Regions from separate parts of the Anaerobacillus sp. 63XJN7_4_ISO-PGPR-S23-413 genome, predicted to be linked through region 4. Evidence: a T-box and tRNA genes for the amino acid it is inferred to sense, from the RefSeq annotation. Region 4 holds a T-box; the other regions hold tRNA genes.
The links. A T-box is a leader RNA that pairs with one kind of tRNA and senses whether it is charged. The one in region 4 lies ahead of thrS (threonine--tRNA ligase), so its partner is inferred to be a tRNA-Thr.
Positions count from the first base shown of each region.

Region 1: it encodes a tRNA-Thr, which carries the amino acid that the T-box ahead of thrS (threonine--tRNA ligase) is inferred to sense. The anticodon was not compared.
Region 2: it encodes a tRNA-Thr, which carries the amino acid that the T-box ahead of thrS (threonine--tRNA ligase) is inferred to sense. The anticodon was not compared.
Region 3: it encodes a tRNA-Thr, which carries the amino acid that the T-box ahead of thrS (threonine--tRNA ligase) is inferred to sense. The anticodon was not compared.

Region 1 is NZ_CM149688.1:1,973,687-1,980,979, forward strand. Features, by position in the region: gene AC0VYO_RS10660 (acyl-CoA dehydrogenase family protein) at 1-915, shown strand, start outside; gene AC0VYO_RS10665 (cell wall hydrolase) at 1,057-1,671, shown strand; gene kapB (kinase-associated lipoprotein KapB) at 1,746-2,141, shown strand; gene trhO (oxygen-dependent tRNA uridine(34) hydroxylase TrhO) at 2,241-3,143, shown strand; gene AC0VYO_RS10680 (NRDE family protein) at 3,202-3,957, shown strand; gene AC0VYO_RS10685 (hypothetical protein) at 4,086-4,241, shown strand; tRNA gene AC0VYO_RS10690 (tRNA-Val) at 4,439-4,514, shown strand; tRNA gene AC0VYO_RS10695 (tRNA-Thr) at 4,544-4,619, shown strand; tRNA gene AC0VYO_RS10700 (tRNA-Leu) at 4,625-4,709, shown strand; tRNA gene AC0VYO_RS10705 (tRNA-Arg) at 4,718-4,794, shown strand; tRNA gene AC0VYO_RS10710 (tRNA-Ala) at 4,799-4,874, shown strand; tRNA gene AC0VYO_RS10715 (tRNA-Ser) at 4,894-4,986, shown strand; tRNA gene AC0VYO_RS10720 (tRNA-Gly) at 4,992-5,065, shown strand; tRNA gene AC0VYO_RS10725 (tRNA-Glu) at 5,073-5,147, shown strand; gene AC0VYO_RS10730 (transporter) at 5,273-5,599, shown strand; gene AC0VYO_RS10735 (YpjP family protein) at 5,944-6,567, shown strand; gene AC0VYO_RS10740 (hypothetical protein) at 6,621-6,848, shown strand; gene AC0VYO_RS10745 (YuzB family protein) at 7,041-7,277, opposite strand.
Region 2 is NZ_CM149688.1:97,538-104,830, forward strand. Features, by position in the region: rRNA gene AC0VYO_RS00495 (16S ribosomal RNA) at 1-1,235, shown strand, start outside; tRNA gene AC0VYO_RS00500 (tRNA-Ile) at 1,346-1,422, shown strand; tRNA gene AC0VYO_RS00505 (tRNA-Ala) at 1,479-1,554, shown strand; rRNA gene AC0VYO_RS00510 (23S ribosomal RNA) at 1,776-4,705, shown strand; rRNA gene rrf (5S ribosomal RNA) at 4,939-5,055, shown strand; tRNA gene AC0VYO_RS00520 (tRNA-Val) at 5,065-5,140, shown strand; tRNA gene AC0VYO_RS00525 (tRNA-Thr) at 5,175-5,250, shown strand; tRNA gene AC0VYO_RS00530 (tRNA-Lys) at 5,268-5,343, shown strand; tRNA gene AC0VYO_RS00535 (tRNA-Leu) at 5,351-5,435, shown strand; tRNA gene AC0VYO_RS00540 (tRNA-Gly) at 5,441-5,515, shown strand; tRNA gene AC0VYO_RS00545 (tRNA-Arg) at 5,534-5,610, shown strand; tRNA gene AC0VYO_RS00550 (tRNA-Pro) at 5,637-5,713, shown strand; tRNA gene AC0VYO_RS00555 (tRNA-Ala) at 5,725-5,800, shown strand; rRNA gene AC0VYO_RS00560 (16S ribosomal RNA) at 5,970-7,293, shown strand, end outside.
Region 3 is NZ_CM149688.1:168,507-175,799, forward strand. Features, by position in the region: rRNA gene AC0VYO_RS00955 (16S ribosomal RNA) at 1-464, shown strand, start outside; gene AC0VYO_RS00960 (hypothetical protein) at 467-610, shown strand; rRNA gene AC0VYO_RS00965 (23S ribosomal RNA) at 702-3,631, shown strand; rRNA gene rrf (5S ribosomal RNA) at 3,888-4,004, shown strand; tRNA gene AC0VYO_RS00975 (tRNA-Asn) at 4,015-4,089, shown strand; tRNA gene AC0VYO_RS00980 (tRNA-Thr) at 4,094-4,169, shown strand; tRNA gene AC0VYO_RS00985 (tRNA-Glu) at 4,176-4,250, shown strand; tRNA gene AC0VYO_RS00990 (tRNA-Val) at 4,273-4,348, shown strand; tRNA gene AC0VYO_RS00995 (tRNA-Thr) at 4,426-4,501, shown strand; tRNA gene AC0VYO_RS01000 (tRNA-Tyr) at 4,512-4,596, shown strand; tRNA gene AC0VYO_RS01005 (tRNA-Lys) at 4,601-4,676, shown strand; tRNA gene AC0VYO_RS01010 (tRNA-Gly) at 4,680-4,754, shown strand; tRNA gene AC0VYO_RS01015 (tRNA-Gly) at 4,765-4,838, shown strand; tRNA gene AC0VYO_RS01020 (tRNA-Ala) at 4,842-4,917, shown strand; gene rocF (arginase) at 5,177-6,079, shown strand; gene AC0VYO_RS01030 (aspartyl-phosphate phosphatase Spo0E family protein) at 6,102-6,314, opposite strand; gene sigW (RNA polymerase sigma factor SigW) at 6,531-7,094, shown strand; gene AC0VYO_RS01040 (anti-sigma factor family protein) at 7,111-7,293, shown strand, end outside.
Region 4 is NZ_CM149688.1:3,001,974-3,009,266, forward strand. Features, by position in the region: gene AC0VYO_RS15850 (cytochrome d ubiquinol oxidase subunit II) at 1-589, shown strand, start outside; gene AC0VYO_RS15855 (DUF1294 domain-containing protein) at 662-943, opposite strand; gene rplT (50S ribosomal protein L20) at 1,107-1,463, opposite strand; gene rpmI (50S ribosomal protein L35) at 1,509-1,709, opposite strand; gene infC (translation initiation factor IF-3) at 1,732-2,235, opposite strand; ribosomal protein L20 leader region at 2,325-2,446, opposite strand; gene thrS (threonine--tRNA ligase) at 2,624-4,561, opposite strand; T-box leader at 4,604-4,819, opposite strand; gene AC0VYO_RS15880 (putative sporulation protein YtxC) at 4,876-5,712, opposite strand; gene dnaI (primosomal protein DnaI) at 5,814-6,746, opposite strand; gene AC0VYO_RS15890 (replication initiation and membrane attachment family protein) at 6,762-7,293, opposite strand, start outside.

The DNA.
Region 1 (7,293 bases), 1.0 Mb from region 4:
GGAGAAGGGTCTGGTGCGCTATCACTCGGCTGGCATCTGGGAGTACTAAAAGATTTAAGCGATCGTAGGCCATGGAATGCTTCAACTTATGAAAGGCTTTGTCGTCATGTTGTGGATGGTACGCTCATAAATCGAGCTCAAACAGAAGAGGAGACAGGTGACCCAACTCGAGGTGGTATGCCTGCTACGATCGCGACTGCGGTCGAAGGAGGATATAAAATAACTGGTCGAAAAACATTTACAACATTAAGTCCTCACCTTAATCAAGTGATTGTCAAAGCAACGTGCGAAGGTGTCCCTACAGATTTCTTAGTGTCCATGAGTCAAGAAGGTGTAGAACTTGAAGGGACTTGGGATGTGCTAGGCATGAGAGGTACCCGTAGTGATGACCTTGTATTGACTGACGTATTTGTTCCTTCTAATGCGCTCCTTGAAACTTATGATAAAAATCGGAAAACAGCTTCATTACCTCCGGCCTGGTTGCTCCATATTCCCGCTGTATACATGGGAATAGCAGAGGCAGCACGGGAAGAGGCAGTTCAATTTGTGTCTTCTTACCAACCGAACACACTTGATGTGCCACTAAAAGATGTACCGCACATTCAAGATAAATTTGGACGAATCGGACTTTCATTAATGGCAGCACGTCATTTTCTATATTCGGTTGCAGAGCAGTGGGATCGTTACCCAGAAGAGCGGATGAACATGCAGGGACAGCTTTTCGCTGCCAAAACGCAAGCAATGAACGCTGCACTGGAAGTTGTTGATCTTTCAATGCGTATTGTAGGAGCACGAAGCTTAATGAAGAAGAATCATCTGGAACGACTTTATCGAGACGTTAGAGCGGGGCTTCACAATCCTCCGAGTGATGAATTATCGTTACAAGTTCTTGCAATGAAGCAATTTCAAGACTAATTATCTTACTCCTTCCCTTTTGGAAGGAGTTTCTTTTTGTTCTCATATGTGGAAGACATCCCTGTGACTCCCTATTGAAAGGGACCTGTCCTTCCTCTATCCTTTATGGCGTGGCAAAAAGCTACTGAAAGGATGAGATATATGAACAAAACGATCATTGCTATGATGATGATGAGCCTCTTTTTTGCTCTGTTTTCTGCACAAACTCATCAGGTAGCGGCCGTATCATTGATGAAAGTAAAGCCTAAGATTGAGAATGAGGTTAATGAAGAAGTTGTATTAAACGAAACTTTATCTGAACCAGAAACGAAACAGGAGGTTGCCTTATTGCTTAACCTTCCTGTTAAAAATATGAATGATGTTAAGAAAGTAACAAAGGATCAATTTACTGTATCGAACTATTCTGTAGAAGAAATTGAAATGTTGGCCAAATTGGTTAATGGAGAAGCAAGAGGTGAATCGTTTGAAGGGAAAGTAGCGGTAGCTGCTGTAACAGTCAATCGAACACTTTCTGCAAGATTTCCAAATAGCATTAAAGAAGTGATTTTTGAAAGTGGTGCTTATACTGCAGTATCTGACGGTCAATATGATCAAAAGCCAGGAGCAGAATCATATAAGGCTGTCTATGCGGCCCTTAGTGGTAGAGACCCAAGCTCAGGAGCTTTGTTTTATTACAATCCTGATATTGCAACAGACGATTGGATTCGTACAAGGCATATCATCAAAGAGATTGGGAAACATGTCTTCACAAGATAAAATCCTCCTGATAAAGGAGGATTTTATGATATCATCGACGTGTACACACAGTTAGATGAAGGAGTGAAGCGACTATGTCAGAGAAAAAAACGTTTCAGCCAGGAGAAATAGTAACGGCAGGTTATAAAACGGGGAGATATATTGGAGAAGTCGTCGATATGAAGTCCCCCAAAGCTGTGATTAAAGTTCTTGCTGTCATCAAGCATCCAACTCAGGGAGACCTTCATAATCCCAAACAGCTCGATGTTCCTCTTTTTCACCAGCGAAAAGCGTTAGCCCAATTCGAGAAAGCGCTCGTTCCAATGTCAGCCATTAATCATTACGAAGGAAATATTCCTGATTATCATGATTCACTCAAGGAAGCGCTTGAAACACAATCCGCAGAGCTCAAGCACGAAGGCGGAAGATGGGCCGAAGCATCTCTTATCGAAATCGAAAAGCTTAAAGACGACTACTTCCCATCAAGGTAATCTTCTTTACATCAGACTTCGAATCCGGTAAGATATAGTATTGATTTAGGCTCTTGGATTAGAGCTTGATTGAAGAAGACGTAAAGGGTGGTTTTTGATTTGCAATCAGAAGCTTCAGCATATCAAGTGCTGTTATATTATCAATATGTAGAAATAGAAGATCCGGATTATTTTGCTCGAAAGCATCTTAAGTATTGTCAATCACTCAATTTAAAAGGTCGAGTCCTTGTAGGCAAAGAGGGCATTAATGGAACGGTTTCAGGAACCGTTGAGGATACTGAGCGCTACATGGACGAACTAAAAGCAGATGAACGCTTTCGTGATATGGCTTTCAAAATTGATGAAGCAGAAGGTCATGCCTTTAAAAAGATGCACGTACGTCCGCGCGAAGAAATTGTTTCACTAAAGCTTGAGGAAGATGTAAACCCGAAAGAAATAACCGGGAATTATCTTGAGCCAAAGGAATTTATGGAAGCATTAGAAGATGATGATGTAATTGTTATCGATGCAAGAAATGATTATGAGTACGATATTGGTCATTTTCGCAATGCAATTCGTCCTGATATAAAGGCTTTTCGTGATCTTCCAGACTGGATTGAACAAAATCTTTCGGACCAAAAAGATAAGAAAGTACTAACTTATTGTACAGGTGGAATTCGCTGTGAGAAATTTTCTGGTTACTTAATGAAAAAAGGTTTTTCCGACGTTTCACAGCTTCATGGAGGAATTGTAACGTATGGTAAAGACCCGGAGGTACAGGGGAAATATTTTGATGGCAAGTGCTTTGTATTTGATGATCGTCTTGCTGTTAATGTAAACCGTACCGATGAAGATACAGTTGTAGGGAAATGCTATCATTGTGAGGAGCCAGCAGATACTTATATCAATTGTGCTAATGTACAGTGTGACAAGCTTCACATCGTCTGTGATTCTTGCAAAGAGGAGTATAACCATTATTGTTCTTCTGCATGTGAAGAAGAAGTTCGTATGATCCAATCGTAACGCAGCGGCTAACGCTGCGTTTTTTCTTACAGTGAAACGAGAGAGGAGGCGCGTTAAGATGTGCTTAATTGCTGTAGCTCAAAATGTTCATCCTACATACCCATTTATACTCGTAGCCAACCGAGATGAATTCTACGAGCGTCCAACAAAACCTGCGAACTATTGGGAAGATGTACCAGAACTACTTGCGGGGCGTGATTTAAAGGCTATGGGAACATGGCTAGGGGTTACAACAAACGGAAGAATTGCAGCCCTTACGAATTATCGAGAAGCGAATGAGCAGCCTAAAAGTCTATCAAGGGGTGATCTAACGGCCGATTACTTACGTGATCATCAATCCCCATTATCATACCTAGAAATGGTTCGACAAAAGAAAGATCAGTACAATGGATTTAATTTAATCATAGGAGATTTTAAGAGCCTTTATTATTATTCAAACCGGCAGGATCAAATTTCAAAACTAGAGAACGGTGTTCACGCTGTAAGTAATCACTTACTGAATACGAGCTGGCCAAAGGTTGAGCAGCTTAAAGAAGAATTGAAACACTATTTAAGTGCAGAAAAGAACCTCGATCAAAATCGTCTTTTTGAAATGCTTTCTCATGCTGAGCCTGCACCTGATTATTTATTACCACAGACAGGCGTGCCGATTGAATGGGAAAGGATGCTTTCACCCGTTTTTATTAAGTCGGATCATTACGGAACGAGGGCGCAAACTGTTATTATGGTTTCACAAAATGGAGAAGTTACTTTTGTTGAGAGGTCAGGAGAAGATCAGGAAAATTATTACCAATTTAATCTGGATGAAGCATAATTGCGCTCTAAGTGAATAAATTATGTGTTACCTGTAACTTTTGCCGATAGATCGATGGTGAAAAAGATTCGGGTTTAACAACAGAAAAATAGGGTATTGAGAATTATTACTTATGAGGAGGGGTTTTTTTGAAAAGAAAGCGTCACTATGTTGAAGATCAGCTTTTGCGGGAATCAACCGACATGAAAGAGTACCGAAAATATGATTCTGAAATGGTGACTAAAAAAAGACCAATACTCCGCCAAAATAAAAAGAAAAAACCACTTATTCAAACGCCAGTATAAGCAGGGGAGAGCGCTCCCTGCTTTTTTTCTATGTCAAAAATGGAGTGCTTAACTATGGGGAATAATTTTTTTGTGAAAAAGGGTTGTGTTTTTTTGGGGTCGGTGATAAGATAGGTCTTGTCCTTGAAAAAATACATTAAAAAAAGTGTTGACGAGGCAAAAGAAGTTATTGTATAATAATGAAGTCGCTGTTTAATGGAGGATTAGCTCAGCTGGGAGAGCATCTGCCTTACAAGCAGAGGGTCGGCGGTTCGAGCCCGTCATCCTCCACCATTTATTTTTGATGACTTTCATTAAATTATGCCGGCCTAGCTCAATTGGTAGAGCAACTGACTTGTAATCAGTAGGTTGGGGGTTCAAGTCCTCTGGCCGGCACCACACATGCGGGTGTGGCGGAATTGGCAGACGCGCTAGACTTAGGATCTAGTGTCTTACGACGTGGGGGTTCAAGTCCCTTCACCCGCACCATAGAATATGCGCCCGTAGCTCAATTGGATAGAGCGTCTGACTACGGATCAGAAGGTTAGGGATTCGACTTCTCTCGGGCGCACCATATTGGGGCCTTAGCTCAGCTGGGAGAGCGCCTGCCTTGCACGCAGGAGGTCAGCGGTTCGATCCCGCTAGGCTCCACCATATATATTTTCATGTTTTTGGAGGAATACCCAAGTCTGGCTGAAGGGATCGGTCTTGAAAACCGACAGGGGCTTAGTCGCCCGCGGGGGTTCGAATCCCTCTTCCTCCTCCATCTTTGCGGGTGTAGTTTAGTGGTAAAACCTCAGCCTTCCAAGCTGATGTCGTGGGTTCGATCCCCATCACCCGCTCCATTTTTTTGGCCCGTTGGTCAAGCGGTTAAGACACCGCCCTTTCACGGCGGTATCACGGGTTCGATTCCCGTACGGGTCACCAACTAAATTTCCATAGACTTTTTGACTCAAGCATACTCAAAGAGATGCTTTTTTTGTTGTTTTCAATTCGGTACGTCTCATCAGAATACAGCATACAGTGACTGTATAAGAGAGGGGATGGACCGAATGTATTATGAAGAACATGAGCACATTGCTTATCATTATGACAACACAGATGCCTACCGTCAGCAACCCGTAGCTCCAACATCGAGCCCACCAGCATCACCGCCTCCTAGACCACAGTCAGCACAAGCTGGAACATTTGCTGTAGATCCGGGATCCATTAGAAGGTGTATGTATCGGTTTACTTATATTTGGATGAGAGGCGGCAATTCATTTTGGTTTTGGCCAGTTTATGTAGGGCGTACTTCTGTTTCAGGGTTTCGCTGGACCGGTAGAAGGTGGGTGTATACAGGCATAAGTTTGAGAAGAATTGATATGTTTACTTGTTAATAGATGGAGCGCTTACATGAAGCGCTCTTTTTTAAAGGCTCTTTCGTAGACATTGTTGCTATAGTGGGTGAATTTTCGCTCAGGGATGCTCGTTTTTCGCGGGGCAGGCGGTTAGCATCCTTCCGCTCCAATCAGCGAAGTTTAGTGTTTAATTCAACAATTGTTTCGAAAGCAACAATCTTTTAAAAAAGAGCCTTTTTGAATGAAAAGCTTCGTTACCATAGCCAAATGAAAATTAATGAAAAATCGTCTAAACTTCTGGCTTTTTTGAGAAGATCATGCGAGAATAATACTAACTATTGATCTTCGAAAGTCAGGTGCACATAATGAAATTCCCTCTTTGGATGAGAAAGTTATTTGTAGCATTTGTTGCTGTTATTACACTTGGAACTGTGGTTCCTACTGGATATCTAGCAGATGACAAAACAGAGTCATCAGAAAATTATCAAGAAGAAAACCATCTTCTTATTGAGCCGAGGGACGAGCCTGATAAGGCGATAGAGCCTCTTGTTGATCAGTATGATTGGCCCATCATAGCTCAGGACGCTTCTTCTTCTGAACTCCTGACGCATTTTGTAAGCTATGCAAGCAATCAATCCGAGCAACTCGGGCTAACAAAATTCGGTGAAACGATCTCAACTCGAGTCGGTAACGAGTATCGAGATGCAATTGTACCTAAAATGACAGAAGCGATCGCTACCTCAGTGGAAAATCTGGATGAGGATACATTAAGGTCACTTCGTTTGACAGACAACCCTTCTGGTGGATACGGAGAACGTATTCTTCATGTATATAATCAACAGAGTGGGGAAGACTTATTGCGTTTTCATGTGAGAAGAGATCATCCCCCACAAGATGGCTATTGGTTTAATTTTCATTACCATGCAGCGAATGATGATTTTGAAGAACATTATGAAGTAGGTAAGATTTATTGGGATAAAAACACTCCGCCTAAGTGGCTCTCGTAAGAGAGGTGCGCGGGGTGTTTTTGGTTGGAGATTAAGGGAGGATCACAACATAGATGGAACTTGTACAATGTATTAGAGATGTTTTCGAAGAAGAGCCTTTAACCGGCTCAGAAAGTGTATTGAATCGTAAATTATTTAAGGAAGGTCATTTCTATCCAGTTTATAAAGATGAGCATCATAGCTGGATTACGCTTGATGATGAAGGAGAGCAGCATATTATTGCTACCGGCACCTCACTCAATGAAGACTTCTGGTTTACTTTTCGGTTTCGCATAGCATAATAAAAAGCCGCATAAAGCGGCTTTTACTTTTTTTTAGGGCGCGCATTTTGCGGGCCTCTTTTTTTATTCATAAGAAGAGCGTCTTCGCCTTCTTTTTCACCTTGCACACCGACTTTCGGATCATACGCGTTTCGATTTTTCATGTAAGCTCCTCCTCTAATTGGATTCACTTATTAGTATGTCCAAATTCGGTTAAAACATCGGATTTTCTTCGATGAACTGGTAGACGTTATCAACTAGCTCATCGGGCGTTTCGGCAGTAACGCGCTCGCCGTTAACGAGACAGTAAATATCCTGGCTACAAAGTGTGCAGTGACCAAGACAAGAATATTCGAGCACATCAAGATCTGTATCTTTTTCTAGTTTTTCCATTGCTTTATGTGAACCGCTCGAAAGATTGCTCATGCAGAATTCAACTATTGGATTCATCTTTTATTCACCTCGG
Region 2 (7,293 bases), 1.4 Mb from region 4:
GCCACACTGGGACTGAGACACGGCCCAGACTCCTACGGGAGGCAGCAGTAGGGAATCTTCCGCAATGGACGGAAGTCTGACGGAGCAACGCCGCGTGAGTGACGAAGGCCTTCGGGTCGTAAAGCTCTGTTGTTAGGGAAGAACAAGTACCGTTCGAATAGGGCGGTACCTTGACGGTACCTAACCAGAAAGCCACGGCTAACTACGTGCCAGCAGCCGCGGTAATACGTAGGTGGCAAGCGTTGTCCGGAATTATTGGGCGTAAAGCGCGCGCAGGCGGTCTTTTAAGTCTGATGTGAAAGCCCACGGCTCAACCGTGGAGGGTCATTGGAAACTGGAGGACTTGAGTGCAGAAGAGGAGAGTGGAATTCCACGTGTAGCGGTGAAATGCGTAGATATGTGGAGGAACACCAGTGGCGAAGGCGGCTCTCTGGTCTGTAACTGACGCTGAGGCGCGAAAGCGTGGGGAGCAAACAGGATTAGATACCCTGGTAGTCCACGCCGTAAACGATGAGTGCTAGGTGTTGGGGGGTTCCACCCTCAGTGCTGAAGTTAACACATTAAGCACTCCGCCTGGGGAGTACGACCGCAAGGTTGAAACTCAAAGGAATTGACGGGGGCCCGCACAAGCAGTGGAGCATGTGGTTTAATTCGAAGCAACGCGAAGAACCTTACCAGGTCTTGACATCCTCTGACAATCCTGGAGACAGGACGTTCCCCTTCGGGGGACAGAGTGACAGGTGGTGCATGGTTGTCGTCAGCTCGTGTCGTGAGATGTTGGGTTAAGTCCCGCAACGAGCGCAACCCTTGATCTTAGTTGCCAGCATTTAGTTGGGCACTCTAAGGTGACTGCCGGTGACAAACCGGAGGAAGGTGGGGATGACGTCAAATCATCATGCCCCTTATGACCTGGGCTACACACGTGCTACAATGGACGGTACAAAGGGCAGCAACACCGCGAGGTGAAGCGAATCCCATAAAGCCGTTCTCAGTTCGGATTGCAGGCTGCAACTCGCCTGCATGAAGCCGGAATTGCTAGTAATCGCGGATCAGCATGCCGCGGTGAATACGTTCCCGGGCCTTGTACACACCGCCCGTCACACCACGAGAGTTTGTAACACCCGAAGTCGGTGGGGTAACCTTTATGGAGCCAGCCGCCGAAGGTGGGACAAATGATTGGGGTGAAGTCGTAACAAGGTAGCCGTATCGGAAGGTGCGGCTGGATCACCTCCTTTCTATGGAGAATTACGAAGGTAACTTGCGTTACCAACCTTACATGAGCGTTTCGTTTAGTTTTGAAAGAATGATTTATTCTTTCAATTAAATATAGTTAACAAGCCTTTATGGGCCTGTAGCTCAGCTGGTTAGAGCGCACGCCTGATAAGCGTGAGGTCGGTGGTTCGAGTCCACTCAGGCCCACCATAAAAGTTTTGTTGATTCAATCTATTCCTCTTGGTTGAATGCCATTTGGATCATTTGGGGCCTTAGCTCAGCTGGGAGAGCGCCTGCCTTGCACGCAGGAGGTCAGCGGTTCGATCCCGCTAGGCTCCACCAACACATCTACTATAATGAAATGAAACAAATATGCACCTGCGTCTTCGAGTAATGCTAACGATGTTGGCTTCCTCGGTGCAAGGCAGCATAAAAGTGGATTCAAGTAGTAGCCTTGTTCCTTGAAAACTAGATAGCACAAACAACGACATCCAATAATTATTTTTTATGCAATAACTTAGTAATAACTGATGCGTTATGGCAGCAATGCCTAACAAATCGAAGGTTAAGCTACTAAGGGCGCACGGTGGATGCCTTGGCACTAGAAGCCTAAGAAGGACGGGACGAACACCGATATGCTTCGGGGAGCTGTAAGTACGCTTTGATCCGGAGATTTCCGAATGGGGGAACCCACCATCTTTAATAGGATGGTATCCATTTCTGAATACATAGGGAATGGAAGGCAGACCCGGGGAACTGAAACATCTCATTACCCGGAGGAAGAGAAAGCAAACGCGATTTCCTGAGTAGCGGCGAGCGAAACGGAATCAGCCCAAACCAGAGGGCTTGCCCTCTGGGGTTGTAGGACGTCTCTTTGGAGTTACAAAGGCACGGATAGACGAAGCGACCTGGAAAGGTCCATCAGAGAAGGTAACAATCCTGTAGTCAAAATCCGATGCCCTCCGAGACGGATCCTGAGTACGGCGGGACACGTGAAACCCCGTCGGAATCCGGGAGGACCATCTCCCAAGGCTAAATACTCTCTAGTGACCGATAGTGAACCAGTACCGTGAGGGAAAGGTGAAAAGCACCCCGGAAGGGGAGTGAAAAAGAACCTGAAACCGTGTGCCTACAATTAGTTGGAGCCCGTTAATGGGTGACAGCGTGCCTTTTGTAGAATGAACCGGCGAGTTACGATCCCGTGCAAGGTTAAGCTGAGAAGGCGGAGCCGCAGCGAAAGCGAGTCTGAATAGGGCGAAATAGTACGTGGTCGTAGACCCGAAACCAGGTGATCTACCCATGTCCAGGGTGAAGTTCAGGTAACACTGAATGGAGGCCCGAACCCACGCATGTTGAAAAATGCGGGGATGAGGTGTGGGTAGCGGTGAAATGCCAATCGAACCTGGAGATAGCTGGTTCTCTCCGAAATAGCTTTAGGGCTAGCCTCGCGGCAAGAATCTTGGAGGTAGAGCACTGATTGGACTAGGGGTCCTTACCGGATTACCGAATCCAGTCAAACTCCGAATGCCAACGATTTATCCGCGGGAGTCAGACTGCGAGTGATAAGATCCGTAGTCGAGAGGGAAACAGCCCAGACCACCAGCTAAGGTCCCAAAGTATACGTTAAGTGGAAAAGGATGTGGCGTTGCTTAGACAACCAGGATGTTGGCTTAGAAGCAGCCATCATTTAAAGAGTGCGTAATAGCTCACTGGTCGAGTGACGCTGCGCCGAAAATGTACCGGGGCTAAACGTATCACCGAAGCTGTGGATTGTCTTACGACAATGGTAGGAGAGCGTTCTAAGGGCTGTGAAGTCAGACCGAAAGGACTGGTGGAGCGCTTAGAAGTGAGAATGCCGGTATGAGTAGCGAAAGACAAGTGAGAATCTTGTCCGTCGAAAGCCCAAGGTTTCCTGAGGAAGGCTCGTCCGCTCAGGGTTAGTCGGGACCTAAGCCGAGGCCGAAAGGCGTAGGCGATGGATAACAGGTTGATATTCCTGTACCACCTCCTTTCCGTTTGAACGACGGGGGGACGCAGAAAGATAGGGAGAGCGCGCTGCTGGAAATGCGCGTCCAAGCGATTAGGCTGGTGAATAGGCAAATCCGTTCACCATGAAGGCTGAGTCGTGATGGCGAGGGAAATTTAGTACCGAAGTCCTTGATTCTACGCTGCCAAGAAAAGCCTCTAGTGAGGAAAAAGGTGCCCGTACCGCAAACCGACACAGGTAGGCGAGGAGAGAATCCTAAGACGATCGGGAGAACTCTCGTTAAGGAACTCGGCAAAATGACCCCGTAACTTCGGGAGAAGGGGTGCTTCCTCGGGTTTATAGCCCAGGGGAGCCGCAGTGAAAAGATCCAAGCGACTGTTTAGCAAAAACACAGGTCTCTGCAAAGCCGTAAGGCGAAGTATAGGGGCTGACACCTGCCCGGTGCTGGAAGGTTAAGAGGAGGGGTTATCCCTTACGGGAGAAGCTCTGAATCGAAGCCCCAGTAAACGGCGGCCGTAACTATAACGGTCCTAAGGTAGCGAAATTCCTTGTCGGGTAAGTTCCGACCCGCACGAAAGGTGCAACGACTTGGATACTGTCTCAACGAGAGACCCGGTGAAATTATAGTACCTGTGAAGATGCAGGTTACCCGCGACAGGACGGAAAGACCCCATGGAGCTTTACTGTAGCCTGATATTGGATTTTGGTACAGCTTGTACAGGATAGGTAGGAGCCATAGAAGTCGGACCGCCAGGTTCGATGGAGGCGTCGGTGGGATACTACCCTGGCTGTACTGACATTCTAACCCAGCACCGTGATCCGGTGCGGAGACAGTGTCAGGTGGGCAGTTTGACTGGGGCGGTCGCCTCCTAAAGTGTAACGGAGGCGCCCAAAGGTTCCCTCAGAATGGTTGGAAATCATTCGCAGAGTGTAAAGGCACAAGGGAGCTTGACTGCGAGACCTACAAGTCGAGCAGGGACGAAAGTCGGGCTTAGTGATCCGGTGGTTCCGCATGGAAGGGCCATCGCTCAACGGATAAAAGCTACCCTGGGGATAACAGGCTTATCTCCCCCAAGAGTCCACATCGACGGGGAGGTTTGGCACCTCGATGTCGGCTCATCGCATCCTGGGGCTGAAGTAGGTCCCAAGGGTTGGGCTGTTCGCCCATTAAAGCGGTACGCGAGCTGGGTTCAGAACGTCGTGAGACAGTTCGGTCCCTATCCGTCGCGGGCGCAGGAAATTTGAGAGGAGCTGTCCTTAGTACGAGAGGACCGGGATGGACACACCGCTGGTGTACCAGTTGTTCCGCCAGGAGCATAGCTGGGTAGCTACGTGTGGAAGGGATAAGTGCTGAAAGCATCTAAGCATGAAGCCCCCCTCGAGATGAGATTTCCCACAGCATGAAGCTGGTAAGATCCCTTAGAGATGATGAGGTAGATAGGTTCGGGGTGGAAGCGTGGCAACACGTGGAGCTGACGAATACTAATCGATCGAGGGCTTAACCTAAACGAAAAGCGAAGTAAGCCGTTGAAATCCGACAAGCGTTGGAGGCTTTTGACTCAGACGCGCTTTATGCGTCAGAATCAAAAGGTGAAACGATCGAGGATTTGGCTTACGTAGCTGAGCATATTGGAAAGTTGTGCGTGCTATCTAGTTTTCAGGGAACACCTGAAATAAGGAAGTTCGATTAAGTGCCACCACGTCCTGTGGTGAACACCGAACGGCTAACATCCTGTTAGTCTAGTGATGATGGCGAAGAGGTCACACCCGTTCCCATGCCGAACACGGAAGTTAAGCTCTTCAGCGCCGATGGTAGTTGGGGGATCTCCCCCTGCAAGAGTAGGACGTCGCTAGGCTTATATAGTGGAGGATTAGCTCAGCTGGGAGAGCATCTGCCTTACAAGCAGAGGGTCGGCGGTTCGAGCCCGTCATCCTCCACCATATTTTTCTTATAACCCGAAAGGGTACATATATCGCCGGTCTAGCTCAATTGGTAGAGCAACTGACTTGTAATCAGTAGGTTGGGGGTTCAAGTCCTCTGGCCGGCACCAGCTTTTCTTATCGAAAAGAGCCATTAGCTCAGTTGGTAGAGCATCTGACTTTTAATCAGAGGGTCGAAGGTTCGAGTCCTTCATGGCTCACCATGCATTTGCGGGTGTGGCGGAATTGGCAGACGCGCTAGACTTAGGATCTAGTGTCTTACGACGTGGGGGTTCAAGTCCCTTCACCCGCACCAATTGCGCGGAAGTAGTTCAGTGGTAGAACATCACCTTGCCAAGGTGGGGGTCGCGGGTTCGAATCCCGTCTTCCGCTCCATTAACTAAATTAGATTTTGCGCCCGTAGCTCAATTGGATAGAGCGTCTGACTACGGATCAGAAGGTTAGGGATTCGACTTCTCTCGGGCGCACCATTATTTTGTTGGTTTTCTTCTTTTTACGGGAAGTAGCTCAGCTTGGTAGAGCACTTGGTTTGGGACCAAGGGGTCGCAGGTTCAAATCCTGTCTTCCCGACCATTCATACCAACGGGGCCTTAGCTCAGCTGGGAGAGCGCCTGCCTTGCACGCAGGAGGTCAGCGGTTCGATCCCGCTAGGCTCCACCAATTATTTTTTAAAAAAGTTGTTGACACTGACAAATGAATCATGATATGATGGTTTAGTCGCTGAAAACGACGTTGAAAGAAAAATTGATCTTTGAAAACTGAACGAAACGCCATGTAAGTAATTGTTTCTACGGAAACAAAACATTGTTTTAAAGCTAGATTAAGCTTTCTATCGGAGAGTTTGATCCTGGCTCAGGACGAACGCTGGCGGCGTGCCTAATACATGCAAGTCGAGCGAAGAGATGGGAGCTTGCTCCCTGATCTTAGCGGCGGACGGGTGAGTAACACGTGGGCAACCTGCCCTGCAGACTGGGATAACTCCGGGAAACCGGAGCTAATACCGGGTAATACATCGCACCGCATGGTGCAATGTTGAAAGTTGGCTTTCGAGCTAACACTGCAGGATGGGCCCGCGGCGCATTAGCTAGTTGGTAAGGTAATGGCTTACCAAGGCGACGATGCGTAGCCGACCTGAGAGGGTGATCGGCCACACTGGGACTGAGACACGGCCCAGACTCCTACGGGAGGCAGCAGTAGGGAATCTTCCGCAATGGACGAAAGTCTGACGGAGCAACGCCGCGTGAGTGACGAAGGCCTTCGGGTCGTAAAGCTCTGTTGTTAGGGAAGAACAAGTACCGTTCGAATAGGGCGGTACCTTGACGGTACCTAACCAGAAAGCCACGGCTAACTACGTGCCAGCAGCCGCGGTAATACGTAGGTGGCAAGCGTTGTCCGGAATTATTGGGCGTAAAGCGCGCGCAGGCGGTCTTTTAAGTCTGATGTGAAAGCCCACGGCTCAACCGTGGAGGGTCATTGGAAACTGGAGGACTTGAGTGCAGAAGAGGAGAGTGGAATTCCACGTGTAGCGGTGAAATGCGTAGATATGTGGAGGAACACCAGTGGCGAAGGCGGCTCTCTGGTCTGTAACTGACGCTGAGGCGCGAAAGCGTGGGGAGCAAACAGGATTAGATACCCTGGTAGTCCACGCCGTAAACGATGAGTGCTAGGTGTTGGGGGGTTCCACCCTCAGTGCTGAAGTTAACACATTAAGCACTCCGCCTGGGGAGTACGACCGCAAGGTTGAAACTCAAAGGAATTGACGGGGGCCCGCACAAGCAGTGGAGCATGTGGTTTAATTCGAAGCAACGCGAAGAACCTTACCAGGTCTTGACATCCTCTGACAATCCTGGAGACAGGACGTTCCCCTTCGGGGGACAGAGTGACAGGTGGTGCATGGTTGTCGTCAGCTCGTGTCGTGAGATGTTGGGTTAAGTCCCGCAACGAGCGCAACCCTTGATCTTAGTTGCCAGCATTTAGTTGGGCACTCTAAGGTGACTGCCGGTGACAAACCGGAGGAAGGTGGGGATGACGTCAAATCATCATGCCCCTTATGACCTGGGCTACACACGTGCTACAATGGACGGTACAAAGGGCAGCAACACCGCGAGGTGAAGCGAATCCCATAAAGCCGTTCTCAGTTCGGATTGCAGGCT
Region 3 (7,293 bases), 1.4 Mb from region 4:
GAGATGTTGGGTTAAGTCCCGCAACGAGCGCAACCCTTGATCTTAGTTGCCAGCATTTAGTTGGGCACTCTAAGGTGACTGCCGGTGACAAACCGGAGGAAGGTGGGGATGACGTCAAATCATCATGCCCCTTATGACCTGGGCTACACACGTGCTACAATGGACGGTACAAAGGGCAGCAACACCGCGAGGTGAAGCGAATCCCATAAAGCCGTTCTCAGTTCGGATTGCAGGCTGCAACTCGCCTGCATGAAGCCGGAATTGCTAGTAATCGCGGATCAGCATGCCGCGGTGAATACGTTCCCGGGCCTTGTACACACCGCCCGTCACACCACGAGAGTTTGTAACACCCGAAGTCGGTGGGGTAACCTTTATGGAGCCAGCCGCCGAAGGTGGGACAAATGATTGGGGTGAAGTCGTAACAAGGTAGCCGTATCGGAAGGTGCGGCTGGATCACCTCCTTTCTATGGAGAATTACGAAGGTAACTTACGTTACCAACCTTACATGAGCGTTTCGTTTAGTTTTGAAAGAATGATTTATTCTTTCAAACCAGGTGAAGTGATGAAGCTTAGGCGGATTCAAGTAGTAACCTTGTTCCTTGAAAACTAGATAGCACAAACAACGACATCCAATAATTATTTTTTATGCAATAACTTAGTAATAACTGATGCGTTATGGCAGTAATGCCTAACAAATCGAAGGTTAAGCTACTAAGGGCGCACGGTGGATGCCTTGGCACTAGAAGCCTAAGAAGGACGGGACGAACACCGATATGCTTCGGGGAGCTGTAAGTACGCTTTGATCCGGAGATTTCCGAATGGGGGAACCCACCATCTTTAATAGGATGGTATCCATTTCTGAATACATAGGGAATGGAAGGCAGACCCGGGGAACTGAAACATCTCATTACCCGGAGGAAGAGAAAGCAAACGCGATTTCCTGAGTAGCGGCGAGCGAAACGGAATCAGCCCAAACCAGAGGGCTTGCCCTCTGGGGTTGTAGGACGTCTCTTTGGAGTTACAAAGGCACGGATAGACGAAGCGACCTGGAAAGGTCCATCAGAGAAGGTAACAATCCTGTAGTCAAAATCCGATGCCCTCCGAGACGGATCCTGAGTACGGCGGGACACGTGAAACCCCGTCGGAATCCGGGAGGACCATCTCCCAAGGCTAAATACTCTCTAGTGACCGATAGTGAACCAGTACCGTGAGGGAAAGGTGAAAAGCACCCCGGAAGGGGAGTGAAAAAGAACCTGAAACCGTGTGCCTACAACTAGTTGGAGCCCGTTAATGGGTGACAGCGTGCCTTTTGTAGAATGAACCGGCGAGTTACGATCCCGTGCAAGGTTAAGCTGAGAAGGCGGAGCCGCAGCGAAAGCGAGTCTGAATAGGGCGAAATAGTACGTGGTCGTAGACCCGAAACCAGGTGATCTACCCATGTCCAGGGTGAAGTTCAGGTAACACTGAATGGAGGCCCGAACCCACGCATGTTGAAAAATGCGGGGATGAGGTGTGGGTAGCGGTGAAATGCCAATCGAACCTGGAGATAGCTGGTTCTCTCCGAAATAGCTTTAGGGCTAGCCTCGCGGCAAGAATCTTGGAGGTAGAGCACTGATTGGACTAGGGGTCCTTACCGGATTACCGAATCCAGTCAAACTCCGAATGCCAACGATTTATCCGCGGGAGTCAGACTGCGAGTGATAAGATCCGTAGTCGAGAGGGAAACAGCCCAGACCACCAGCTAAGGTCCCAAAGTATACGTTAAGTGGAAAAGGATGTGGCGTTGCTTAGACAACCAGGATGTTGGCTTAGAAGCAGCCATCATTTAAAGAGTGCGTAATAGCTCACTGGTCGAGTGACGCTGCGCCGAAAATGTACCGGGGCTAAACGTATCACCGAAGCTGTGGATTGTCTTACGACAATGGTAGGAGAGCGTTCTAAGGGCTGTGAAGTCAGACCGAAAGGACTGGTGGAGCGCTTAGAAGTGAGAATGCCGGTATGAGTAGCGAAAGACAAGTGAGAATCTTGTCCGTCGAAAGCCCAAGGTTTCCTGAGGAAGGCTCGTCCGCTCAGGGTTAGTCGGGACCTAAGCCGAGGCCGAAAGGCGTAGGCGATGGATAACAGGTTGATATTCCTGTACCACCTCCTTTCCGTTTGAACGACGGGGGGACGCAGAAAGATAGGGAGAGCGCGCTACTGGAAATGCGCGTCCAAGCGATTAGGCTGGTGAATAGGCAAATCCGTTCACCATGAAGGCTGAGTCGTGATGGCGAGGGAAATTTAGTACCGAAGTCCTTGATTCTACGCTGCCAAGAAAAGCCTCTAGTGAGGAAAAAGGTGCCCGTACCGCAAACCGACACAGGTAGGCGAGGAGAGAATCCTAAGACGATCGGGAGAACTCTCGTTAAGGAACTCGGCAAAATGACCCCGTAACTTCGGGAGAAGGGGTGCTTCCTCGGGTTTATAGCCCAGGGGAGCCGCAGTGAAAAGATCCAAGCGACTGTTTAGCAAAAACACAGGTCTCTGCAAAGCCGTAAGGCGAAGTATAGGGGCTGACACCTGCCCGGTGCTGGAAGGTTAAGAGGAGGGGTTATCCCTTACGGGAGAAGCTCTGAATCGAAGCCCCAGTAAACGGCGGCCGTAACTATAACGGTCCTAAGGTAGCGAAATTCCTTGTCGGGTAAGTTCCGACCCGCACGAAAGGTGCAACGACTTGGATACTGTCTCAACGAGAGACCCGGTGAAATTATAGTACCTGTGAAGATGCAGGTTACCCGCGACAGGACGGAAAGACCCCATGGAGCTTTACTGTAGCCTGATATTGGATTTTGGTACAGCTTGTACAGGATAGGTAGGAGCCATAGAAGTCGGACCGCCAGGTTCGATGGAGGCGTCGGTGGGATACTACCCTGGCTGTACTGACATTCTAACCCAGCACCGTGATCCGGTGCGGAGACAGTGTCAGGTGGGCAGTTTGACTGGGGCGGTCGCCTCCTAAAGTGTAACGGAGGCGCCCAAAGGTTCCCTCAGAATGGTTGGAAATCATTCGCAGAGTGTAAAGGCACAAGGGAGCTTGACTGCGAGACCTACAAGTCGAGCAGGGACGAAAGTCGGGCTTAGTGATCCGGTGGTTCCGCATGGAAGGGCCATCGCTCAACGGATAAAAGCTACCCTGGGGATAACAGGCTTATCTCCCCCAAGAGTCCACATCGACGGGGAGGTTTGGCACCTCGATGTCGGCTCATCGCATCCTGGGGCTGAAGTAGGTCCCAAGGGTTGGGCTGTTCGCCCATTAAAGCGGTACGCGAGCTGGGTTCAGAACGTCGTGAGACAGTTCGGTCCCTATCCGTCGCGGGCGCAGGAAATTTGAGAGGAGCTGTCCTTAGTACGAGAGGACCGGGATGGACACACCGCTGGTGTACCAGTTGTTCCGCCAGGAGCATAGCTGGGTAGCTACGTGTGGAAGGGATAAGTGCTGAAAGCATCTAAGCATGAAGCCCCCCTCGAGATGAGATTTCCCACAGCATGAAGCTGGTAAGATCCCTTAGAGATGATGAGGTAGATAGGTTCGGGGTGGAAGCGTGGCAACACGTGGAGCTGACGAATACTAATCGATCGAGGGCTTAACCTAAAAACGAAAAGTAAAGCAGGCTTGGTCACTTTCGTAGACCATTGGAGCTCTTGAACGTAAGGCGCTTTTCGCCTGAAGTGAAAGAGTGAAATGGGCAAGAATGTAGCCTGCGGAACTAGACATTGTTATTGGAAAACGTTGTGCGTGCTATCTAGTTTTCAAGGAATGAAAATTTTTCTTGATCTTTATAAAGAAATATAGTAAGATATATCTTGTCCTTGGTTAAACACTTTCTAGTGGAACAACCTTTGATTAGTCTGGTAATGATGGCGAAGAGGCCACACCCGTTCCCATGCCGAACACGGAAGTTAAGCTCTTCAGCGCCGATGGTAGTTGGGGGATCTCCCCCTGCAAGAGTAGGACGTTGCCAGGCTGACCAATATTCCACAGTAGCTCAGTGGTAGAGCAATCGGCTGTTAACCGATCGGTCGTAGGTTCGAATCCTACCTGTGGAGCCATTATGCTTCCATAGCTCAGCAGGTAGAGCACTTCCATGGTAAGGAAGGGGTCATCGGTTCGAATCCGGTTGGAAGCTCCAGGACATGGCCCGTTGGTCAAGCGGTTAAGACACCGCCCTTTCACGGCGGTAACACGGGTTCGAATCCCGTACGGGTCACCAATTTAATTTATCTATACTCTGTGGAGGATTAGCTCAGCTGGGAGAGCATCTGCCTTACAAGCAGAGGGTCGGCGGTTCGAGCCCGTCATCCTCCACCATTTTTCTTAATAATTGCTTTACCTTCAGGAGTACTCAGTAGAGTGCACTCTTTTTTATTTGTTAATACTATATATTTGCCGGCCTAGCTCAATTGGTAGAGCAACTGATTTGTAATCAGTAGGTTGGGGGTTCAAGTCCTCTGGCCGGCACCATTTTTCCAGTGGAGGGGTAGCGAAGTGGCTAAACGCGGCGGACTGTAAATCCGCTCCCTCAGGGTTCGGCGGTTCGAATCCGTCCCCCTCCACCAGTAAGAGCCATTAGCTCAGTTGGTAGAGCATCTGACTTTTAATCAGAGGGTCGAAGGTTCGAGTCCTTCATGGCTCACCATATGCGGAAGTAGTTCAGTGGTAGAACATCACCTTGCCAAGGTGGGGGTCGCGGGTTCGAATCCCGTCTTCCGCTCCAAACTTTATATGCGGGTGTAGTTTAGTGGTAAAACCTCAGCCTTCCAAGCTGATGTCGTGGGTTCGATCCCCATCACCCGCTCCAAATGGGGCCTTAGCTCAGCTGGGAGAGCGCCTGCCTTGCACGCAGGAGGTCAGCGGTTCGATCCCGCTAGGCTCCACCATTTTCCTTAAACAATGTTTAGGGTTTTTTTTATGTCATAAAATCATTTTGAAGTAGGAAACTTTTCTATTTCTAATGCGCCTTGCAGATGATATATGATTCAGATCCTCCACGGCCAGGCTACTGTTCCTTATATTTATCCGTAAAGAACATCAATTTACGTAATTGTATGAATATTTATTCGTATTTTATGTCAGGTTGAGTCATTTACTGGAATATGGGTAGAATAGAGCTAGACTAGGATACGAGGAGGCTACATAATGAATAATAAACTTTCGATTATAGGAGTACCAATGGATCTTGGCCAAATGAGACGCGGGGTAGACATGGGTCCAAGTGCGATCAGATATGCTGGAATTGTAGAACGGTTATCAAATTTGAATTACGATATTGAAGATCTTGGGGATATTGAAATAGGAAGGCCAGAAAAGCGTCCAGAAGAACAGGATCATCAACTTAAAAATTTGAAAGAAGTTGCTGATGCTAGCGAAAAGCTTTCAAATGTTGTAAATGAAGTGATTAATCGAAAGCGCTTTCCACTAGTGTTTGGTGGAGATCATAGTATTGCTATTGGCACTCTTGCCGGTGTAGCACGTAATTATGAAAATTTAGGCGTTATTTGGTACGATGCGCATGGTGATTTAAATAACTCCGAAACGTCACCATCAGGAAATATTCATGGAATGCCACTTGCAGTTAGTCTTGGTATTGGTGATGAGTCTTTAACTAGCATTTCAGGATATTCACCTAAAATTAAACCAGAAAACATTGTGATTATCGGAGCTCGTTCTCTTGATGATGGTGAGCGTAAACTGATTAAAGAAAAAGGTATTAAAGTATATACGATGCATGAAGTTGACCGTATGGGTATGACGCAAGTAATGGAAGAGGCTATCGAGTATGTATCGAAAGACACTGATGGGGTGCATTTAAGTCTTGACCTTGATGGACTTGATCCGCACGATGCTCCTGGAGTAGGTACACCAGTACTTGGAGGAATTAGCTATCGTGAGAGTCATCTTGCGATGGAAATGCTTGCAGAATCAAACATTTTAACTTCTGCAGAATTCGTTGAAGTGAATCCTATTTTAGACGAGAAAAATAAAACGGCTACTGTTGCCGTCGCTTTAATGGGATCTTTATTTGGGGAAAAATTAAAATAAACACAAAGGCAGCGACTTTATCTTAAGATAAAGCCGCTGTTTTTTTATTTCGACATTGATCATATTCGTTTAATAGATAGTCCAGATAAGTGCTAATTTCAATTATTTCGGAAGAACTAAGTGGTTTGTTCCTTGCTAATAAATTCATTTTATTGCGGGAAGCCTCAATTTCTTGAAGGAGATGATCTTTCTCGCTTTTTATTTGAAAGCTTATTTTTCGATTCAACCTTTCCATGAGCCGAACCACCCTCTCAATAATTTATAGCTTTATACCCTATATATTAAAAAAATAAACTATTTTCACTAGAAAATTATGTATTTTCATTAAAAACAGTAATTCAAACGTGATAGAATAAGGAAAGATTAGAAAATGTTTTTTTAGAAAAAGTGAAACTTTGTTTTTCCTGATACGTAACTATAATAGCCGCAGGAATCAGCGGGGGTTGAAAAAATGGATGCAATCGTAAAAAGAATCGTGTTGAAAGTAAGAAAAGGGGACCATAATGCATTTGGGGAGTTAGTAGAGCTCTATAAAGATCGAGTCTTTGCTTTGACATACCGAATGCTTGGTAACAGGCAGGAAGCTGAGGATGTGGCTCAAGAGGCATTCATTCGTGCTTATACGAACATTGATCGCTATCAGATTGATCGAAAATTCTCTACTTGGTTATATCGTATAGCCACGAACTTATCGATTGATCGTATGCGAAAGAAAAAGCCGGATTATTACCTCGATGCTGAAATTTCGGGAACGGAAGGTCTGACAATGTATTCTCAAGTGTCGACTGATGAACCATTACCTGATGATGAAGTTGTATCGTTAGAGGCACAGGATGGGATACATCAGGCTATTCTAAGTTTGCCAGCTAAGTATCGAAGTGCTATAACTTTAAAGTATATTCAGGAGTTATCGCTAAAGGAAATCAGTGAAATTCTGGATTTACCAGTAGGAACGGTCAAAACCCGAATACATCGGGGTAGAGAAGCGCTTAGAAAGAAGCTTCGAGAGCAGTAAGAAAGGGGGAGAAGCTATGAAATGCCCTGCAGAAATAGTTGCAATTATGCATGATGTACTTGATGAAGAAGCTACAGATCAACAGCGTAAAGAGCTATTTGATCATTTAAAGACATGTCATGATTGCAAAGAGCATTATGAAGAACTGAAGAAAACGGAATCGTTTCTCCTCAGCTCACCTTCTATGAAGGCACCCGAT
Region 4 (7,293 bases):
GATAGAACGTCTTTTATTGGGTGAATTATTTACAAGTCCAAGTGTTTATGCTTTCATGGCCTTCGCCATCTCAAGCACGCTCTTTCTATCATCTCTGCTGCTTTCTGATTACTCTAACGTATCAGGAGATGAAGAAGCTTATCAAACTTATAGAAGGGATGCTATTCTTGTCGGTCCAATCTCACTAGCGATGGCGGGTTTACTCGTTCTCACTATTCGAACGGAAGCTCCATGGCTTTATGACAATTTAATGGACTATGTACCGTGGTTAATTGGTTCTATCACAACCTTTGCAATCGGATATCTCGCTCTCTTTATTCCTAGAAAAACAGGTGTCGGTATTCCGAGGCTTGCTATGGTTAGTATCGTTACACAATATTTACTTGCTAGTTATGCTTATGGTTCAGCTCATTTACCTTATATCGTATATCCAAATGTAACGATTGAAACTGGATTCACAGACCCCGCTACATTTAGAGCATTAATCGTCACCTACATTGTAGCCTTCTTTATTTTAACCCCAGGATTCATCTACTTCTGGCGCCTATTTCTGAAAGACAAAAGGTACCTTAAGCAAAATGAATCCTAATTGAAAACAAGTTCGTCTTATGAAAAAAAGAACAATACACTAAATAAAAAAAACGCCCATTCGGCGTTTTTTCTACATATAGATGTATGCATAGATAACAAAGAGCACGAGATGAAGAGCTAATAGAGCGGGGATGCCATACAAAAATTGCTTGTGTTTTGTTTTATGCCTAAAATTCTTCATTCCAGTTAAACCACCGAAGCTTCCTCCAAAGATAAATAAAAACCATAGCGTCTTTTCAGGAATTCTTCGCTTTCGATTTTGCGCTCTACGCTTATCGATCCCCATAGCTATGAAACTCCAACTATTGATGATCGCCAAATATATTCCTAATACAATTAAACCATCCAACACTTACTCTCTCCTCTATTATAACTTTTTTCAAAAAGGCTATGTTAATGAACGCTGTTGATTTTGACTCATTTACGCTCTGTGAGACAAAATTGAGAATCAACGATATAAGTAACATAGCTTACAAAAAAACCACCCTCAACATGTGAGGATGGTTTTAAAGAACTTATTTCAAGTTTTCTTTTGCTTTTGAAGCTAGTTCAGCAAATGCTTTTTCGTCATTTACTGCTAGTTCTGCAAGCATTTTACGGTTGATGTCGATACCAGCTGTTTTAAGACCAAACATCAAACGGCTGTAAGAAAGTCCGTTCAAACGAGCTGCCGCGTTGATACGAGTGATCCAAAGCTTACGGAAGTCGCGTTTTTTCTGACGACGGTCACGGTAAGCGTACATGTTTGATTTCATAACTTGCTGATTAGCAACTTTGAAAAGCAAAGACTTAGATCCGTAATATCCTTTTGCGAGTTTTAACGTTCTTTTACGTCTACGACGTGTTACGTAGCCACCTTTTACTCTTGGCATACTAAACCCCTCCTAATTTCTGTGTCTCAATAATATAATAACCGATTACTTCTTGTTGTAGATTAAAGTCTTAATGCGCTTGAAGTCACCTGCGGAAACAAGAGAAGCTTTACGAAGCTTACGCTTCTGCTTTTGAGACTTGTTACCGAACATATGGCTAGTGTAAGCACGGCTGCGCTTAAGTTTACCTGATCCAGTTTTCTTAAACCGTTTTGAAGCTCCACGGTGAGATTTCATTTTTGGCATGAGTGAGTTCCTCCTTCAAGAATTACTTTTCTGCGATAGGTGCCAAGATTAGGAACATGCTGCGTCCTTCCATTTTTGGTTTGGACTCAACAGTTGCAATATCTTTGCAATCTTCTGCTAGGTGCTCAAGCACCTTTTTACCGATATCAGAGTGTGTAATCATACGTCCGCGGAAACGGATCGATGCTTTCACTTTGTCGCCTTTTTCAAGAAACTTACGTGCATTACGAAGCTTCGTATTGAAGTCGTGTTCTTCAATGTTCGGGCTCAAGCGAACTTCTTTAACGGTAATGATCTTTTGTTTCTTACGCGCTTCTTTCTCTTTCTTCTGCTGCTCATAGCGGAACTTTCCGTAGTCCATAATGCGACAAACAGGAGGTTTCGCGTTTGGAGCAACCATTACAAGATCAAGATTTGCATTACGAGCCATATCTAATGCCTCAGTTTTGGATTTCACACCAATTTGGTTTCCGTCTGCACCAACTAGACGTACTTCCCGAGCACGAATGCCCTCATTGACGTTCATATCTCTACTAATAATCAGCCACCTCCATGGTTATTGTTCGATGATGATCATCTAACATGATGTCATTAAATGGTTTATATCCGGTTCAAAGCATAAAAAAAGCGTCGGCGCATACGGCACCCACACATTACACAATTATAAGAACAGTGTACCTGCAAACTACCAGTTACGGCGTCAATCAGGTGAGAAGCGGGCGCTTCTGCTTGCTTTGTTTCCGATATTTAATTACCTAAGACAGTATACCATGCTGACCAAATGTATGTCAAGGTGATAAGATTCGTTCGAAGTGCACTTGATTATCATAACGAATCTTTCCCTTTGTGACAAGTGTTTTTTGTAAATTTCTTTTCTATATTAATAAAAGACCGGCAATTATGCCGGTCTTACATTACTTCTTCTGTTTAATTTCTTCTTCAATTCTAGCTGTGAAATCATTCAATGAAACAGTCTCAGAATCCTGCTGGCTGTAGCGGCGTACGTTAACCGCTTCACCTTCAACCTCTTTATCACCTACTACGAGCATGTAAGGAATTTTCTGCATTTGAGCTTCACGAATTTTGTAACCAATCTTTTCATTGCGTTCGTCAACCTCGACACGAATTCCTGCACGCTGAAGTTTTTTCTGAACGTTCTTTGCATATTCTAAGTGAACTTCTGATACCGGAATAATCTCCGCCTGGATAGGTGAAAGCCAAGTTGGAAATGCTCCTTTGTATTCTTCAATTAAGAATGCTACGAAGCGTTCCATTGTAGAAACAACGCCGCGATGAATAACAACTGGACGATGGTGGTTGCCATCTTCACCAATATAAGATAGATCAAATCGCTCTGGAAGTAGGAAGTCAAGTTGAACAGTCGAAAGAGTTTCCTCTTTACCTAGAGCTGTTTTCACCTGAACATCCAATTTCGGACCATAAAACGCAGCTTCGCCTTCAGCTTCCACATATTCGACGTTTAGGTCATCCATTGCTTCTTTAAGCATTCTTTGTGCTTTTTCCCACATTTCATCATTGTCGATATATTTTTTCTTATCTGCTGGATCGCGATAAGAAAGACGGAATGAGTAGTCACTGATGTTAAAGTCTTTATAAACTTCCTGGATAAGCTCGACAACTTCAATAAATTCTTGCTTGATTTGATCAGGACGACAGAAGATGTGAGCGTCATTTAGCGTCATCGAACGTACGCGCTGAAGACCTGCTAGCGCTCCAGACATTTCATATCGATGCATTGTTCCAAGCTCCGCAACGCGGTATGGAAGACTACGATAGCTTTTCAGATCGTTTTTATAAATCATCATATGATGCGGGCAATTCATTGGACGAAGAACAAGTTCTTCTGTTTCATCCATTTTCATCGGAGGGTACATATCATCCTGATAGTGATCCCAGTGACCACTTGTTTTATATAGATCAACATTTGCAAGGTGAGGTGTATATACATGGTTATACCCAAGACGTTCCTCAAGATCTACAATATATCGTTCAATCGTCCGACGAATAGTCGCCCCTCTTGGCAACCAAATCGGAAGTCCCTGTCCTACCTCTTGGGAAATAGTAAATAGCTTAAGTTCTTTACCGAGTTTGCGGTGATCACGTTCTTTAGCTTCTTCTAAAAGATGAAGGTATTCTTCAACTTGAGATTGCTTTGGAAAAGCTGTTCCATAAATGCGTTGAAGCATCTGGTTTTCGCTATCTCCACGCCAATAAGCGCCTGCAATCGAAAGTAATTTAAAGGCTTTTATCTTACTAGTAGATGGAACGTGTGGTCCACGACAAAGGTCAAAGAATTCACCCTGTTCATAAATTGTCACTTGTTCGTCAGCAGGAATAGCTTCTAATAGCTCTAATTTGAGCTCATCGCCAATCTCTTTAAACATTTTCTCTGCTTCACTGCGACTTACAACGATACGCTTCACTTCAAGATTTTCATTAATGATTTTCTTCATTTCTTTCTCAATCTTAGGCAGGTCCTCAGGCGTAATAGATACAGGGCAGTCAATATCATAGTAGAAACCACTATCAATAACCGGCCCTACTCCTAGTTTTACATCACTGTAGAGGCGTTTAATTGCCTGTGCCATAAGGTGCGCTGTACTATGACGAAGCACTTCAAGACCGTCCTCACTTTCAGGTGTTACAATTTCAATAGAAGCATCTTCTTCAATTTCGCGTCTCAAATCAAAAAGAACACCATTCACTTTTCCTGCAAGAGCCTTTTTCTTTAGGCCCGGGCTGATTGAGCTTGCAATCTCTTCCGTTGTTGTCCCTTTATTAAATTCCTTTACAGAACCGTCAGGAAACGTTATTTTTACCATTTCAGCCATGCTTCTTCACTCCTTTTTTTGCATATAAAAAACACCCATCCCAAAAGGGACGAGTGTTGATCTCGTGGTTCCACCCTGCTTCCCGCATAAGATAATAACCTATACGGCTCAGACTGCTGTAACGTAGCAGAAACGCCACCCCATTTCCAGGGCAGAGTTCAAAGGTGGTAAGTATGCTCGTCTCGCTAGGAAGTTCGCACCAATCCTTCCCTCTCTGAAAGCTAACAACACATCTCATGTCCTTATCGTAACAATTACGTATATGCGTGTATGTAGGTATTATAAGTAGTGTACATATGAAAATCAAGCTTATTTTAAGGATTGCCTGAAAAAAATAGTTTAGACATACGATACGGAAAAAAACTTAACCTTTCTTCAAACACATTTCGGATTGTTTGAACGAGCCCCTCATCGGAATCATCCGTGTAAATACAAACTTCTTCTGGAGCAAGCAGCAGAAGGGGAAATAGAATTTCAGAATCTATCTCATCTATGGTTAGCCCAACAGGAAGATCTTCCAACTTCCCCTCTATACCAGTTAATAGTGACCCATTCATATCAAATAATTGATATGTTTTATCATAAACAAGAACTACTTTTTTCTGAAGAGATTGCCTGGATCGCAATAGAATTCTTAAACCTTCAACGAAGTTTTGATATTCTTGTTCAAGTTTATATTCGTCAATCGCTTCTCCAATCAATTCATTTAGCAAAGCACGATAAGGACCCGTTCGAAATCTTAAAAAAGAATCAAACAAAATGGTTCCACCCTGTTCAATACACGATAATGTTGACTGAAGCAGTACGTCCCTTCGATTAGCATAGCGATGAGCACCTGGATAGTCTTCTTTATCCCCATCTCCAATACTTCGAGCAATGGATGTAATTTCACCAATTTCATCTTTATCTTGATAATAATACGTTGAAGTTAATAGCTGTTCCATCCAACGCTTCTCATAGAAGGTACTCACACAGTTAGCAATGCATTGAGAAATCTGATAACACAGTTTTGTATCATATGGGCCTATCGCAACAGAAAGACTTAACTCTTCTTCATTTACAATGACTGAGTCACCGATTTTAATGAACTTGTTCAATTGATCGAATACAAATTGGAAGTCATCTATATCAGTAAATGTTATCGAAACCAACGCATTCCCTCCTGTCCACTACCTTCTCATTAGAATCTATATGGCAGAATATGCGAAATGATGTATAGAACCAAAAAAAAAGCCTTCCGTAATGGAAGACTTTAAACTCGTCTATTTTTACCCTCTAAAAATACAGGCGTGGTAAAGTGCTTAATTCGCTCCATAATCCGCTTAGCTTTCGTTTCTTCAATTCCACTTTTATGGGAATAAGCTAAATGATCTTCAAGCAAAGCATAGTCCAGGTTAGATGAATACAGAGTTGGTAACCCCTCAGTCATACGATATTGTAATAAAGCTCCAAGAATATCATCTCGTACCCAACTTGAGATATTTTCCGCTCCAATATCATCAAGTATCAAGAGCGGTGTTTCTTTTAAATAATCAAGCTTTTCATCAATAGATTGATCTTGAATGGCGCTTTTCATTTGACGGAAGAAATCCGGAGTATAAATAAACTGAGAACGAACCCCTTTTTCTTTCGCCAGCTGGTTTGCAATAGCCCCGAGAATAAACGTTTTCCCTACCCCAAAACCTCCATGAATATAAAGCCCTTTAGTGGTTTCACCAGGAACGAAATCTTCTACATATTGAATCGCCGTCCCAATCGCTTCAATTCTAACAGGATCTTCATCATCCAAATCCGCGAAGGTAGCCTGAAGAATTTCTTTCGGAATATAGTAGCTTTGAATCATCTGATTACGCTTTTTGTTCTTATCATCTTCAATTCTTGTTGGACAACGGTTGTAGCGAATATCAATCACCGAACGATTAATAAATAGCTCAGGCTCGTACCCCTCCATCATATTAATGCAGTTCGAGAGACCAGGGCATCCTTCACATCGCTTTGCTTGTGTTGTATATTCATATAGTCTTGCAAGACTTCTATCAATTATTTTGTCATCGACCTCGTCATGCTCTTCAATAAATGCACGAATATCTTCATCGGCCATAATAGCCTTCTTCATCTCTTGGTACTGTTCCTGGAATTTCTTATTGCCTGGCATCTTGTTAAATGATTCCTGGATTGATTCCATTCTTGTTCACCCCGCTTATTTCTTATATTTACTTAGCATCTTTTTAAGCTGATCCTGTTTCTCAGATCGCTCCTCATGAGACATATCCGGTTCTTTTTGATCTGAAATCCATTCAGGCACTTTGTCTTTTCTAGCGGCAGGTTTCCCACGATTGGAAGAGCCTGTTTTTTTCTTGGCCGGTTGCTGAAGCTCTTTAATGGCAAGGTTCATTGCTTCTCTTACTGTCTTTACCCTTGCCCTTGCCCAGTGACTCGCAAACTTTTCTACATAATTCTTCGATAACTTCTTATCCTGCGTTTCTAGAATGAAATCAAGTAAGACATTCATAACACCAGGAGTCAGCTTTTGTTCATCCATTATTCGCTCCACAAGCTTCATATCTGCTTCAGAAGGTTTTCCCCCTTCAGCTGCCCGCTGAAGAATATCATATGGCGTCATCTGTTCATATCTCTGCGCCGCTTTCTCTTCTTCTGTCTCAGGTTCTTTCTTATGAAACTCTTGTAAAGAAACAGGTTGACTTCTATATTGGAGAGCAGGCACTTTGCCA